DNA from 4 places in the Pseudoalteromonas sp. CR1 genome. Region 2 is predicted to be linked to each of the others. Evidence: predicted binding sites of a transcription regulator. Region 2 holds the regulator's gene; each other region holds the start of a gene.
The links. The regulator sigma-54, encoded in region 2, starts transcription at its own class of promoters, with help from an activator protein. The targets are predictions, from matches to a motif close to GTTGGCACGNNNNTNGNNT.
Positions count from the first base shown of each region.

Region 1 (3,126 bases), 420 kb from region 2:
TGCTGATAATGGGCCCGGTGTTGATTTAAGCTTAGCAGAAAAAATATTTGAACCGTTTTATACCACTAAAAGTCAAGGTACGGGATTAGGGCTTGCTGTTGTGAGTTCAGTTGCAAACGCACATCAAGGACGTGTTGAAGTGACCAATAATAAAGGCGGTGGAGCATGTTTTAGTTTGCTTTTACCTATTCGCACCGCATCTAAATTAGAGGAATCATTATGAGTAACACTATTTTAGTTGTAGAAGATGATGCAGGGCTTCGTGAAGCCTTAATTGATACACTCGAAATGTCGGGGATTGAATGCATTGCGGCTAATTGTGCAGAGCAAGCCATGCTTTTGCTTAAAAAAGAGCAATTTTCGCTGGTGGTGAGTGATGTACAAATGGGGACTATGAGTGGTTTAGATTTACTACGAAGTATTAAGCTTAACCACCCTGAGCTACCTGTTTTAATGATGACGGCGTACGCCACCATAGATGATGCCGTTGAAGCTATGCGCTTAGGTGCGATTGATTACATGGCAAAGCCGTTTGCACCTGAAGTTTTGCTCAATATGGTAAGCCGCTACTTACCTGAAAAAGCCAAAGAGACAGACGGTCCTATTGTTGCCGATCCAAGTAGTATTCAGTTATTAGAATTGGCAAGTAGAGTGGCACGTTCCGATGCAAGTGTAATGGTGCTTGGTCCTAGTGGTTCTGGTAAAGAAGTGTTAGCTCGCTACATACATGATAAATCGAATCGATGCGATGAGCCGTTTGTTGCAATTAACTGTGCAGCAATTCCTGAAAACATGTTAGAAGCAACTTTATTTGGGTATGAGAAAGGCGCGTTTACAGGTGCAATTCAAGCATGCCCTGGTAAGTTTGAGCAAGCGCAAGGCGGAACTATCTTGCTCGACGAAATAACTGAGATGGATCTTGGATTACAAGCTAAATTATTACGCGTTTTGCAAGAGCGCGAAGTGGAGCGCTTGGGTGGACGCAAGACAATTCAGTTAGATGTACGCATACTTGCAACAAGTAACCGTGACCTAAAAGAAGCGGTAAGCGAGAATCAATTTAGAGAAGATTTATATTACAGACTTAACGTGTTTCCATTAATGTGGCGACCGCTCAATCAGCGCCCAGGGGATATTATTGTATTGGCTAAACATTTAATTGAACGCCATTTAAGCAAAAGCAAAGAGCCTATGGCTTACCTCGATAGTGGCGCAGAGAAAAAATTACTTGCTCACTCTTGGCCAGGTAATGTGCGTGAGCTTGATAACGTTATACAACGTGCGCTTATACTTAGGACTGGTAATACTATTAATGAGCATGCTATTTTCATTGAAAACATAGCCGCAACAGATTTTGTAATGACGCCTACATCGATTAGCACACAAAGTGCTAATCAGTCTCAGGCGAACACTTCTGATAAAAGTATTGAGCATGGCCCTACTAGCTCGGCTTATTATGATGAAAAGTCATCATTAGTAGAGCTGCCAAAACAAGACTTATTAGCTGTTGATACGGGCAGTTATAAAGATGAGCTCAAAGATAAAGAACACCGTATCATTTTAGAAACGTTAGCAAGATGCCAAGGTAAACGAAAAGATGTTGCTGAAACCCTCGGTATTAGCCCTCGGACTCTGCGTTATAAACTAGCGCAAATGCGCGACTTAGGTATTTCACTTCCTGCGTAGCCTCACATTTAGCCCTTGATTCAGTTATTGAATTTAAGGGCTGTCAAAACTCTGACTCACAAAATTAAACTTTAAGTTATTGAAAGTTAACACTTATTATTTGGCATGGTTTGTGCTTTATCTATATTAAGAGTTAACTGCACTGTCAGAGAAAAATTATGAAAATTCAAAATAGCGCTGTATTTCAAGAAATGCAATCAATGGCTTTAGAGGCTGGTCTTAGTAATCAAGTTGAACGACTGCCAGTAAAAACACAAGCCTCATCAACGGCTCAATTTGGCGACATGCTGTCAGATGCAATTAATACTGTGCACGGTTTACAGCAAGATGCTAAGCAAAAAGTGGTTGCAGTAGAGACCGGCGACAGAAGCGTCTCTTTGGCTGAAGCGATGATTGCATCTCAAAAATCGTCAGTGGCATTTGAAGCGACAGTACAAGTTCGTAATAAACTTGTTGAAGCTTACAAAGAAATCATGAACATGCCTGTTTAACTAGGTAGTGGAGAATTATTGTGGCGCAATCCAATCAATCAACCGATCTTGCACTTGCTACTGGTGATATTGACCAAAGCGATAGCGACGATCAACAAGAACAAAAATCTGGCTATTTAAGTTCGTTAAACGGTGTTGATTTATTGCGCCAAGTAACGCTTGTTATTGCTTTAGGCATTTGTTTAGCAATTGCTATATTCATCATTATTTGGGCTCGCCAGCCAGATATGCGCCCGCTTGGTAAAATGCAAACAGAAGAGCTAATACAAACGCTCGACTTTTTAGATGCACAAAAAATTGAATATCAAGTTGATGGTAATGTGGTACTTGTCCCTGAAACCGAATATCAAAACATTAAGCTGTTAATGACTCGTGAAGGGTTAGAGCAAGGGCCTACATCGGGTTCAGATATCATCATGCAAGACATGGGCTTTGGTGTAAGTCAACGCTTAGAGCGCGAACGCTTAAAGCATGGTCGTGAGCAACAACTCGCACGTACAATTGAAGAGCTTAACAACATTACTCGCGCACGTGTATTACTTGCCATCCCAAAAGAAAATGTATTTGCGCGCAGAGAGAAAAAACCTTCAGCTACCGTTGTATTGACTCTTAAGCGAGGGCGTTCACTTGACAGCGAAGAAGTAGACTCTGTTGTTGATATGGTTGCATCGGCTGTACAAGGTTTAGAGCCAGCTCGTGTAACGGTAACGGATCAAAATGGTCGCTTATTAAATTCTGGCTCACAAACGTCTCTTGCGGCACGTTCGCGCAAAGAGTACGACATAGAGCGCAAGCGTGAACAAGAGTATCTTGAAAAAATTGATAGCATTCTAATTCCCGTCGTAGGGCTTGCAAACTACACTGCACAAGTTGATTTAAGCATGGATTTTAGTGCCATTGAAGAAACGCAAAAGCGCTACAACCCAGATCTGCCAGCAGTAAGAAGCGA
Region 1 is NZ_JAHXRM010000001.1:438,154-441,279, forward strand. Features, by position in the region: gene KZZ04_RS02045 (PAS domain-containing sensor histidine kinase) at 1-223, shown strand, start outside; gene KZZ04_RS02050 (sigma-54 dependent transcriptional regulator) at 220-1,686, shown strand; gene fliE (flagellar hook-basal body complex protein FliE) at 1,845-2,177, shown strand; gene fliF (flagellar basal-body MS-ring/collar protein FliF) at 2,198-3,126, shown strand, end outside.
Region 1: a site for sigma-54 is predicted at 1,786-1,804, ahead of fliE (flagellar hook-basal body complex protein FliE). Genes of this name have one in related genera too.

Region 2 (3,126 bases):
TTGGATGAATTTAGCATTCAACACATTCGCGACAGTAAAGGTATGGCACTATCGGGCGGAGAGCGTCGCCGAGTAGAGATTGCACGTGCTTTAGCTGCAGATCCAAAGTTTATTTTATTAGACGAACCGTTTGCCGGCGTTGACCCTATTTCAGTGTTGGATATTAAAAAAATTATTGAACACCTTAAAAACCGTGGTATTGGTGTATTAATAACAGACCATAATGTAAGAGAAACCCTTGATGTTTGCGAAAAAGCCTACATTGTTTCTCATGGGGAACTGATTGCTTCTGGTGCCCCTGAACACGTATTAAACGATAAAACTGTACGCGATGTATATTTAGGCGAGCAATTTAGGCTGTAACATTTACGCCTTATTTGTATGCATCTGCTAGTATTAATTATAACAACTTAAAAGGATTGTTAGAGATACATGAGGCAATCACTACAGCTGCGCATGGGCCAGCAACTTACAATGACACCTCAGTTGCAACAAGCTATTCGCTTGCTGCAATTAAGCACATTGGATCTTCAGCAAGAAATACAAGAAGCGCTCGACAGCAACCCATTACTTGAGGTTGAGGAGCAAGACTATGCCGATGACCTAGCAGGCAAAAATGAGCAAAAAGCAGATAATGATGAAGTGACAGTAAGTGCATCTGCCGATGAAGCCCCCAGTGAGTATGAACAAGACAGTGGTGAAGCCCTTGCAAAAGATACCGTCAGTGACGACATGGCAATGGACGTTAGCTGGGATGAGTACATGAGTGCCGCCCCAGCATCGTCTTCAGGCCCCATGCCTGAAGATGAGTCTATTTATCAAGGTGCATCGACTGAAACGCTTCACGAATACTTAATGTGGCAATTACAACTAACGCCATTTAGCCCTACGGATGAAGCGATTGCTATTGCAATAGTTGAAGCCGTGGACGACTCAGGCATATTAACCCTCAGCTGTGAAGAAATTTTAGAGAGCTTTAATCAAGATAACGACGATGACGTTGAGGTTGAACTTGATGAAATAGAAGCAGTTTTAAAGCGTATTCAATTATTTGACCCTGTTGGTATTGCAGCACGAAGCTTACAAGAATGTTTATGTATTCAGTTAAATCAATTTGATAAAGGCACCCCTTTTATTGACGAAACAAAAATGATTTTAACCGAGCACATAGATTTGTTAGCTGCTCGCGACTATCGTACATTAATGAAAAAAACGAAGCTCAAAGAAGATGAGCTTAAAGAAGTAATGACACTTATTCATACGCTTAACCCAAAGCCTGCAGACACAATAGTGCGAGAAGAGTCTGAATATGTAATACCAGATGTGTCAGTTAAGAAAATTAAAGGCCGCTGGGTGGTTGAACTAAACCCAGACAGCATGCCAAAAATTCGTGTAAACAGCCAATATGCTGCAATGTCGCGTACAGTTAAGTCGAGCGGTGATAGCCAGTTTATTCGCTCACATTTACAAGAAGCTAAATGGTTTATTAAAAGTTTAGAAAGCAGAAACGACACGCTTTTAAAAGTAACTAACTGTATCGTAAAGCAACAACAAGGTTTTTTTGAACACGGTCCAGAAGCCATGAAACCTATGGTTTTAAATGATGTAGCCGAAATGGTAGAAATGCACGAATCGACAATTTCGCGCGTAACGACTCAAAAGTACATGCACACACCGCGTGGAATATTTGAGCTTAAATACTTTTTCTCAAGCCATGTAAGCACCGAAAATGGTGGAGAATGTTCATCCACAGCGATACGAGCACTTATCAAAAAACTAATCGCAGCAGAAAACTCAGCAAAACCATTGAGTGATAGCAAAATTGCGGATATATTGGCTGAGCAAGGAATTAAAGTAGCAAGACGTACAATCGCAAAATACCGCGAATCTCTTGCTATTCCACCGTCAAATCAGCGAAAGAGTCTGATCTAAGACGCTAAACAAAGAGGGTAATGCTTATGCAACTAAATTTAACTGGTCGTCATGTAGAACTAACTGATTCATTAAGAGACTATATAAATACCAAATTTGCGAAGCTAGAAAGGCACTCTGATCATATTAATAATGTTCATGTCATTCTTGATATAGAAAAATTAAATCAAAAAGCAGAAGCAACTATTCATGTAAGTGGCGCTGAATTATTCGCATCCACTGAACATCAAGATATGTATGCAGCGATTGATTCATTGATTGATAAGCTTGACCGTCAAGTAATTAAACACAAAGAGAAGCTTGCTCGACACTAATATGATGAAACTAAGTTCACTTATATGCCAGGACTGCAGCAAAGCTGCGGTCCTTTTTAATAGTAAAAAAAGAATTTTAGAGTTTATTAGCGAGCTTGCTCACGATAAATTACCGTATTTGTCTCAACAAGATATTTTGGGCGCTTTATTAACTCGCGAAAAGCTAGGTAGCACAGGAATAGGAAGAGGCATAGCTATTCCACATGGTCGAATGAGCGGCGCACAAGAACCTTTAGCATTAGTATTAGTAAGTGAAACACCGATTAACTTTGATGCTATAGACAATCGACCAGTTGATATTTTTGTTGCACTCATCGTACCTGATGGTGATAACCAGCAACACTTAAAGACGCTAGCGACGATAGCTGATAAACTAAAAAACAAAGAATTTTGCAAACAGCTACGCTGTGCTAAATCGGACGCCGAGCTGTATCAAATTATTGTTGACCAATCGTAATAAATTTAAAGGGTGATTAATGGAGTTGATTATCATAAGTGGCCGTTCTGGTTCTGGTAAGTCGGTTGCTTTACGCGTTGTTGAAGATCTAGGTTATTATTGCGTAGATAACATCCCTGTAAATTTATTACCTTCTTTGGTAAGAAGCGTTTCTGATAACTACGATAAAATCGCCGTTAGCATCGATGTGCGAAACTTGCCAAAAGAACAAGATGAATTTAATCACATTATTGAATATTTACCGGGTTTTACAAAACCAACACTATTTTATTTAGACAGTGAAGATCAAACATTAATAAAACGTTTTTCAGAAACAAGACGTTTGCACCCTCTATCAATCGATTCGCTTCCGCTTGATTTAGCCATAAAAAAAGAAAAAGAACTACTTGACGTGCTAACTACTCGTGCCGATTACATGATAGA
Region 2 is NZ_JAHXRM010000001.1:15,899-19,024, reverse strand. Features, by position in the region: gene lptB (LPS export ABC transporter ATP-binding protein) at 1-363, shown strand, start outside; gene KZZ04_RS00110 (RNA polymerase factor sigma-54) at 433-1,932, shown strand; gene hpf (ribosome hibernation promoting factor) at 1,959-2,246, shown strand; gene ptsN (PTS IIA-like nitrogen regulatory protein PtsN) at 2,251-2,703, shown strand; gene rapZ (RNase adapter RapZ) at 2,723-3,126, shown strand, end outside.

Region 3 (3,126 bases), on a different contig from region 2:
ACGTTCATCTATTTCAATATTAAGCCGATTAATATTATCTTTAAGTGTTTGGTTTAATAGTTTTTCTTGTTTGGTTGCGCTATCTAAGTAGGCGTATGAAGCGTCTAACTGACGAATTGAGTTTATAAGTACGCTAATAATTAGAGGTGACACTACAGCTGAAAAAAATACCACAGCCAAAATATCTACAAGAAACAATTCACCTATCGCTACGTAATAAAACATACTCGATAAAATAAGAGACGCAGCTAAAAATAAAGCGTAACAAATGGCAGCCGTTTTTAACTCGCCAAATCGCGCTATAGAACTTGAAAGCACCCGAACCCAAGGGCTCAAAGAATAATCGGTCATACGTAGTTTTATCTCTTTGCTGTTTGCTTAAATATAAGTAAGGCAATGCTATTTTACAGATTTTAGCATTTTTCTATTCGCTATTTTCGTGTTGTGCGACAAAAACAGTAAAAATTCATACGCGATTTTGACTGGCAATAAAGTCCTCGTTTCAGCCACTGATTATTTCGTGTAAAATAAGGCGCCTTATCATTGCCAATAACGAGTAACATAGCATGCAAACCAATATGCCCGATATAGCCGACACCGCTCCCGCATTACAAACAGGTAAATTAGACTGGGTTGGCATGGGTGAAATTGAACTGCCATTTATTTTTGAATCGCGTGATTTAAGCCCTGTTACCGTTAATGCTAAAGCGCGCGCATTCGTAAACTTACATAAAGAAGACGCCAAAGGCATTCATATGTCGCGCTTATTTTTAGCGCTTGATTTACTCTCAACAGAGCAACAAGTAAATCCTAAAACAATTGGCCAAGCGCTTGATACCTTTATATCAAGCCATGAAGGCTTGAGTAATAAGGCGCAAATTGAGTTTAAATTTGAGCTTCCACTTCGCCGCAAGTCTCTATTAAGTGGGAAAGCTGGCTGGAAAAGCTATCCAATTACACTGACAAGTACAATTGAAAACAATATTATTAGTTACGAGCTAACTGTTGATGTTACCTACTCATCTACTTGCCCTTGTTCGGCAGCACTTGCACGCCAGCTGATACAAAACGCATTCAGCGAAAAGTTTAACCAAGACACACTCAACCAAAAAGACGTACTTGATTGGCTTGGCACAACACAAGGCATAGTGGCAACACCTCACTCGCAACGCTCAATTGCTAACGTAAAAGTTAAACTCGATAGCAACATCCAGGAGTTTGATGTAGTTAACTTAATAAACACCCTTGAAGACGAGCTAAAAACCCCCGTACAAGCGGCAGTAAAGCGTGAAGATGAACAAGAATTTGCCCGTTTAAATGGTCAAAATTTAATGTTTTGCGAAGATGCAGCACGTAAAATTAAAGCAATATTAGAAGTAGACAGTTACGCAGATTACTGGCTACAAATAAACCATTACGAATCGCTTCATGCACACGATGCCGTAGCTGTTGCTGTGAAAGGTATCAATGGCGGGTATAAAGCATAAAACACCTGCGTCAACTTAAATCGCCATTCGGTAATTCAGATACAACTTAGGCACAGTATTTGCTTTAACAAAACAGTGTCAATTTGTTGTTATGGAGTTACCGTATGGAATTCGCTTTATTGTCGATTTTAGTATTAGTGGTAGGTGCATCAATTGCCGCGTCAAAATTTAGTGACGACGGCGGTAATCCTTATCCTTTCAAACGTAAACAAAGCGTATTTACGCAAGTAGAAAGCGCCTTTTTAAATCTATTAGAGCGTGCTATTGGCGATCAATACAAAATTGTGAGCCGAGTTAAGCTTATTGATGTCATCGACTGCAAAGAAGGCTTATCACCTAAATCAAAACGCGCTGCTATTGCCAAAGCCAAAAATAAGCAGCTTGATTTTGTGTTAATCGACAAAGAAAAGATGACCATAGTTGCCGCCGTTGATTTAGTAAATAACGCCAACAAAGATGGCCACAAAGCACAGCGCGACTGGTTTGTGAATGGCGCCTTAGAAGCTGCAGGTATTCCACATATTCGCATGAAGGTAAAAGCAGGCTATCGTCCGTCAGAAGTACGCGATGCCATTATGTTTAAGTTAGGCAAACCTGCACCGACAGCACAGCGCCCATTGCGCAATCGAGTTCACAAACCTGCCGTTTTATCACCTTCACAAGCTAAAGCCCATTCAACAGCATTAGCCGAAATATAATTATCAGGTAACTAAACTTGCATTAAAGCGAGCATTTTAAATGTCTCGCTTTTTTGTTTTTTATTGTTAACTTCACGTATAATCATGCTATTCAAACTCAGGAATCAAATACTATGAATGTTGGTATTATTGGCGCAATGGAGCCAGAAGTTAAAATATTGCGTGAAGCAATGCAAAACCCAGCTATTTTAACTAAAGCAGGTTTTACATTTTACACTGGTGAATTAGCGGGTTGTACAGTTACTCTTGTTCAATCAGGTATTGGCAAAGTAGCATCAAGCATTGCAACTACATTACTTATTGATAACTTTAAACCTGATTGTGTTATTAACACCGGCTCTGCTGGCGGTTTTGATCCATCATTAAGTGTTGGCGATGTCGTCATATCGTCAGAAGTTCGTCACCACGATGTAGACGTAACCGCTTTTGGCTACGAAATTGGCCAAGTACCGCAAATGCCTGCAGGTTTTGTTGCGCATCCTAAATTGGTTGAAGCAGCACAACAAACTATTGCACAAATTAGCGAAGTTAAAACCTTGGTTGGCCTTATTTGTACTGGCGATACTTTTATGTGTGACCCTGTTCGTATTGATAAAGCGCGCAGCGACTTCCCATCAATGCTTGCAGTAGAAATGGAAGGTGCATCTATTGCGCAAACCTGTCATACGCTTGAAACACCTTTTGTTGTTATTCGTTCAATGTCTGATATTGCAGGTAAAGAATCGCCACAATCATTTGAAGAGTACCTAGAAACAGCATCAATTAACTCATCTAAAATGGTTGTTGCTCTGCTTGAAAAGCTAACGGCTGTAACACTGTAAATGCTTAGCAATATTGTTCAAAACCATTTGGACTTTATTGTATTCATAATAGCGCTCCTTGCTGAGCGCTTTTTACCACTCGTTAGTTGGTACCACCCTAATACCGTTTTAGTGGCCGTG
Region 3 is NZ_JAHXRM010000006.1:11,475-14,600, forward strand. Features, by position in the region: gene arcB (aerobic respiration two-component sensor histidine kinase ArcB) at 1-351, opposite strand, end outside; gene folE2 (GTP cyclohydrolase FolE2) at 567-1,487, shown strand; gene KZZ04_RS07105 (DUF2726 domain-containing protein) at 1,592-2,185, shown strand; gene mtnN (5'-methylthioadenosine/S-adenosylhomocysteine nucleosidase) at 2,299-3,006, shown strand; gene KZZ04_RS07115 (regulatory signaling modulator protein AmpE) at 3,007-3,126, shown strand, end outside.
Region 3: a site for sigma-54 is predicted at 1,534-1,552, ahead of KZZ04_RS07105 (DUF2726 domain-containing protein). Genes of this name have one in related genera too.

Region 4 (3,126 bases), 200 kb from region 2:
AAATGATTAATATTAACCTCGCTTGAGCTGTTTATTGTTGCTCTAATAGCGTTATAACTGAGTAGGCTATCTATCATCATGCGAAGGCGCACCGTAGATTGAGTTATAAGGGAAAGCACCGCTTTTTGTTCGTTATTAATAGGGCCAACAATTTCATCGGTGAGTAAATCGGTTCCTTCAACCATAGAGGCAAGTGGTGTTTTAAGTTCGTGTGTTACGTGGCGTAAAAACGTATCCTTTTGTTGCTCAAGCATATACAGCTGAGTTTGTACCCACTGTAGTTTTTCTCCGAGTTCGACTAACTCTGACGAGCCTTTTACTGCTATCTTTTGCTGCCAATCCCCCTGCCCGAGCTTATCAATAACCCTAGTAAGCCCTTTTAAGCGCAAACTTATACGCCATAAAAAGCCGCCGCCAACCAATAAAGTAAGAGGAATAAGTGCCACTAGCCAATTTATAAACGACGCTTGTAGGCTGGCTAGCTCGTTTTGGTTATGGGTTATTTGCTCTTCGTTTTTATTTTTGAGCCACACTGTGAGCTCTGTAATTGACTCGCTTATGGGTAAAAAGAGCGCTGCTTTTTGCTGTTTTTTCTCAACGAGCTGGTGTTGTGCTGTTTGCAAAATAGTTAAAAGCTGTGTCCATTGGTTTATGTAGTCTGGGTTTGCATTAATGTATTTGAGTTCATTTATGCTCTGCACAGACGATTGCCATTTATCAACAATGAGGGTGTTGAGCGCATCACTTTTTAACACCCAATTTTGCCTTGTTGCGCGTTCAAGGCTATTAAGGTCTTGCTTTAAATTAGCGAACGATTTTGTGAGCTGGTAATGGTTACTCACAATTTGCTGGGTGGTTGCTAGCTGTTTATTTAACGCATTTAAAAAAACAATAACCACAATAGAGAGTGGCAATAACGACAGCAGCATGCTTAAAGCAAACTGCCCTATTAAATTAGGGCGCCAATTAAGCATTGCATTGTAATGTTTAGCAAACGTTGCAGCCATTGCAGTAAACTCTGTAAGTAAATAACTCGCCTATTATTATCAATACCGCCTATACACATGCTGAACCATATTCATTTTAAATCGCCATAATGTTGCTAAACAGCAACAGCACAACTGATTGATTTAACTAAGATCACAAAAAATACCTTCAACCCTGTTGCTGTATTTACACAAAATTACACACAGTCAGTGTAATTTTTACCTACAAACCCAAACTAAAAAACACAACTCATTGAAAGTAAATAAAAATAAAATTTGGCACCCTTTTTGTAATGGGTGTAATAAATAAATTTAATAGGGAAATACACATGAACATTAACACTTTGGTTTTTTCAACATTACTTGCGTTGGGTTTTGTGAATACAGGCGCATACGCTATGGACGTTGACGCTACGTTTAATGAACTAGATAAGGACAGCAACGGCCTGTTAAGCGAAGCCGAGGCAAAAATGGACGCCGTGCTTAAGGAAAACTTTGCACAAATAGACACAGACCAAAATGGTCAGTTGTCGCTAAATGAATTCAGAAAATTTATTCAATAAATTAACTTCAAAAGGAATGAAATTATGAAACAACTTATTGCTGCTTTTTTATTATTATTTTTAGCTATCAGTGCAACGGTATTAGCTTCTCCTTCGGCCGTGCGATTTGCACACTTAGATACAAACATGGACGGAAGTATCTCGTTTGTTGAAGCTAAGCAAGATAAAGAGCTACTTAGACAGTTTACCGATTTAGACGAAGACAACGACGAGATGATCTCTAAAGCAGAGTTTGAAAACTTTAAGCCATAACAGATTAAGTTTTGCTTAAGCTTTTAACTTGTAAAGTGTACTAAAGCATTTGCCATAATCCCTGAGGGAATGTGTAAAAGGATTTAATGTTGGGAGTTAAATTATGGCAAGTGCTTTATCTAATTAAGCGTAATACCTCATTATTCAATACAACTTAATTAACCTTTTGGAAGGACTACCATGAAGATACGTTACTTTGTAACCACCATAGCGTTGCTTTTAAGTTTTAATGCTTCTGCACTTGATGTAAAACAGCGCTTTGATCACCTCGATACTGATAAAAACGGTTACCTTACTCATAACGAACTAGAACGCCAGCCCCAGTTACTTAGCACGTTTATAATGTGGGATAAAAATCAAGATAAACAAATTTCATTAATTGAATTTAAAAATTACCTTACTAACAATCTTTACTGAGTACTTTAATGAATCCCATACACTTTTTTATTTTATGCGCTCTACTGGTATTTAGCGCATCAAGTTTTGCCATCAGTGACAGCATTAATAACCAATTTAAAAAAATAGACAGAAATAAAGACGGATTTTTAACTCGCTCTGAAGCCTCAATAGACCCAGCCTTGTGGTCTAAATTTGTAAGTTACGACCAAGATAAAGACGGCCGGCTAACACTGAGCGAATACCATTTATATGCCAGCAAGTAGCACAAATTTAATTAACCTTTTTAACCTAACGTTTTAGGCAATTAATTTAATAGCTAAGCAGCTAGCTTAGCTTTAACTGTCTATTTTACGAGCTTATCGCATCCTATTGGTATTCTAAAAAAGAGTTTGCTAGTGTTATTGCACTAAAAATAACAAATCAGTGCACTATGTTACTCAAAAAATTACTTAAACCACTTATACTTGCCAGTCTCTGTGCAGGATCTAGCTTTGCGATTGCGCAAACCAAAGTTATTTATAATGCCAATGGTTATACTCCGCTTCATAAAGGCAAAATGCAAAAAGGCGAGCTTCAACAATTTAGCACTTTGGTTATAAAAGATGGCAAGGTTGTTAAAGTAGGCGGCGACATACTCAAAGAAAGCTTTCCAGATGCCAAGCTAATAGACGCGAAAGGCAACACATTACTACCCGGCTTAATTGATGCCCATGGCCATGTTATTGGGCTAGGCGATAACTTATCGCAGTTAGATGTACGCGGTGCGAAGTCGGTTGATGACGTTACAAATAAATTAAAGCAATTTGCGCAAGGCAAACAAGGTTGGATCATCGGCCGTGGCTGGAACCAAGAGTTATGGCCAGATACACGTTTCCCTAGCGCTAAAGATTTAGACAAAGTGGTAAGCGATCGTCCGGTTGTTCTAT
Region 4 is NZ_JAHXRM010000001.1:218,961-222,086, reverse strand. Features, by position in the region: gene KZZ04_RS01060 (sensor histidine kinase KdpD) at 1-1,007, opposite strand, end outside; gene KZZ04_RS01055 (EF-hand domain-containing protein) at 1,316-1,549, shown strand; gene KZZ04_RS01050 (hypothetical protein) at 1,574-1,801, shown strand; gene KZZ04_RS01045 (EF-hand domain-containing protein) at 1,982-2,218, shown strand; gene KZZ04_RS01040 (calcium-binding protein) at 2,227-2,463, shown strand; gene KZZ04_RS01035 (amidohydrolase) at 2,631-3,126, shown strand, end outside.
Region 4: a site for sigma-54 is predicted at 1,262-1,280, ahead of KZZ04_RS01055 (EF-hand domain-containing protein). Genes of this name have one in related genera too.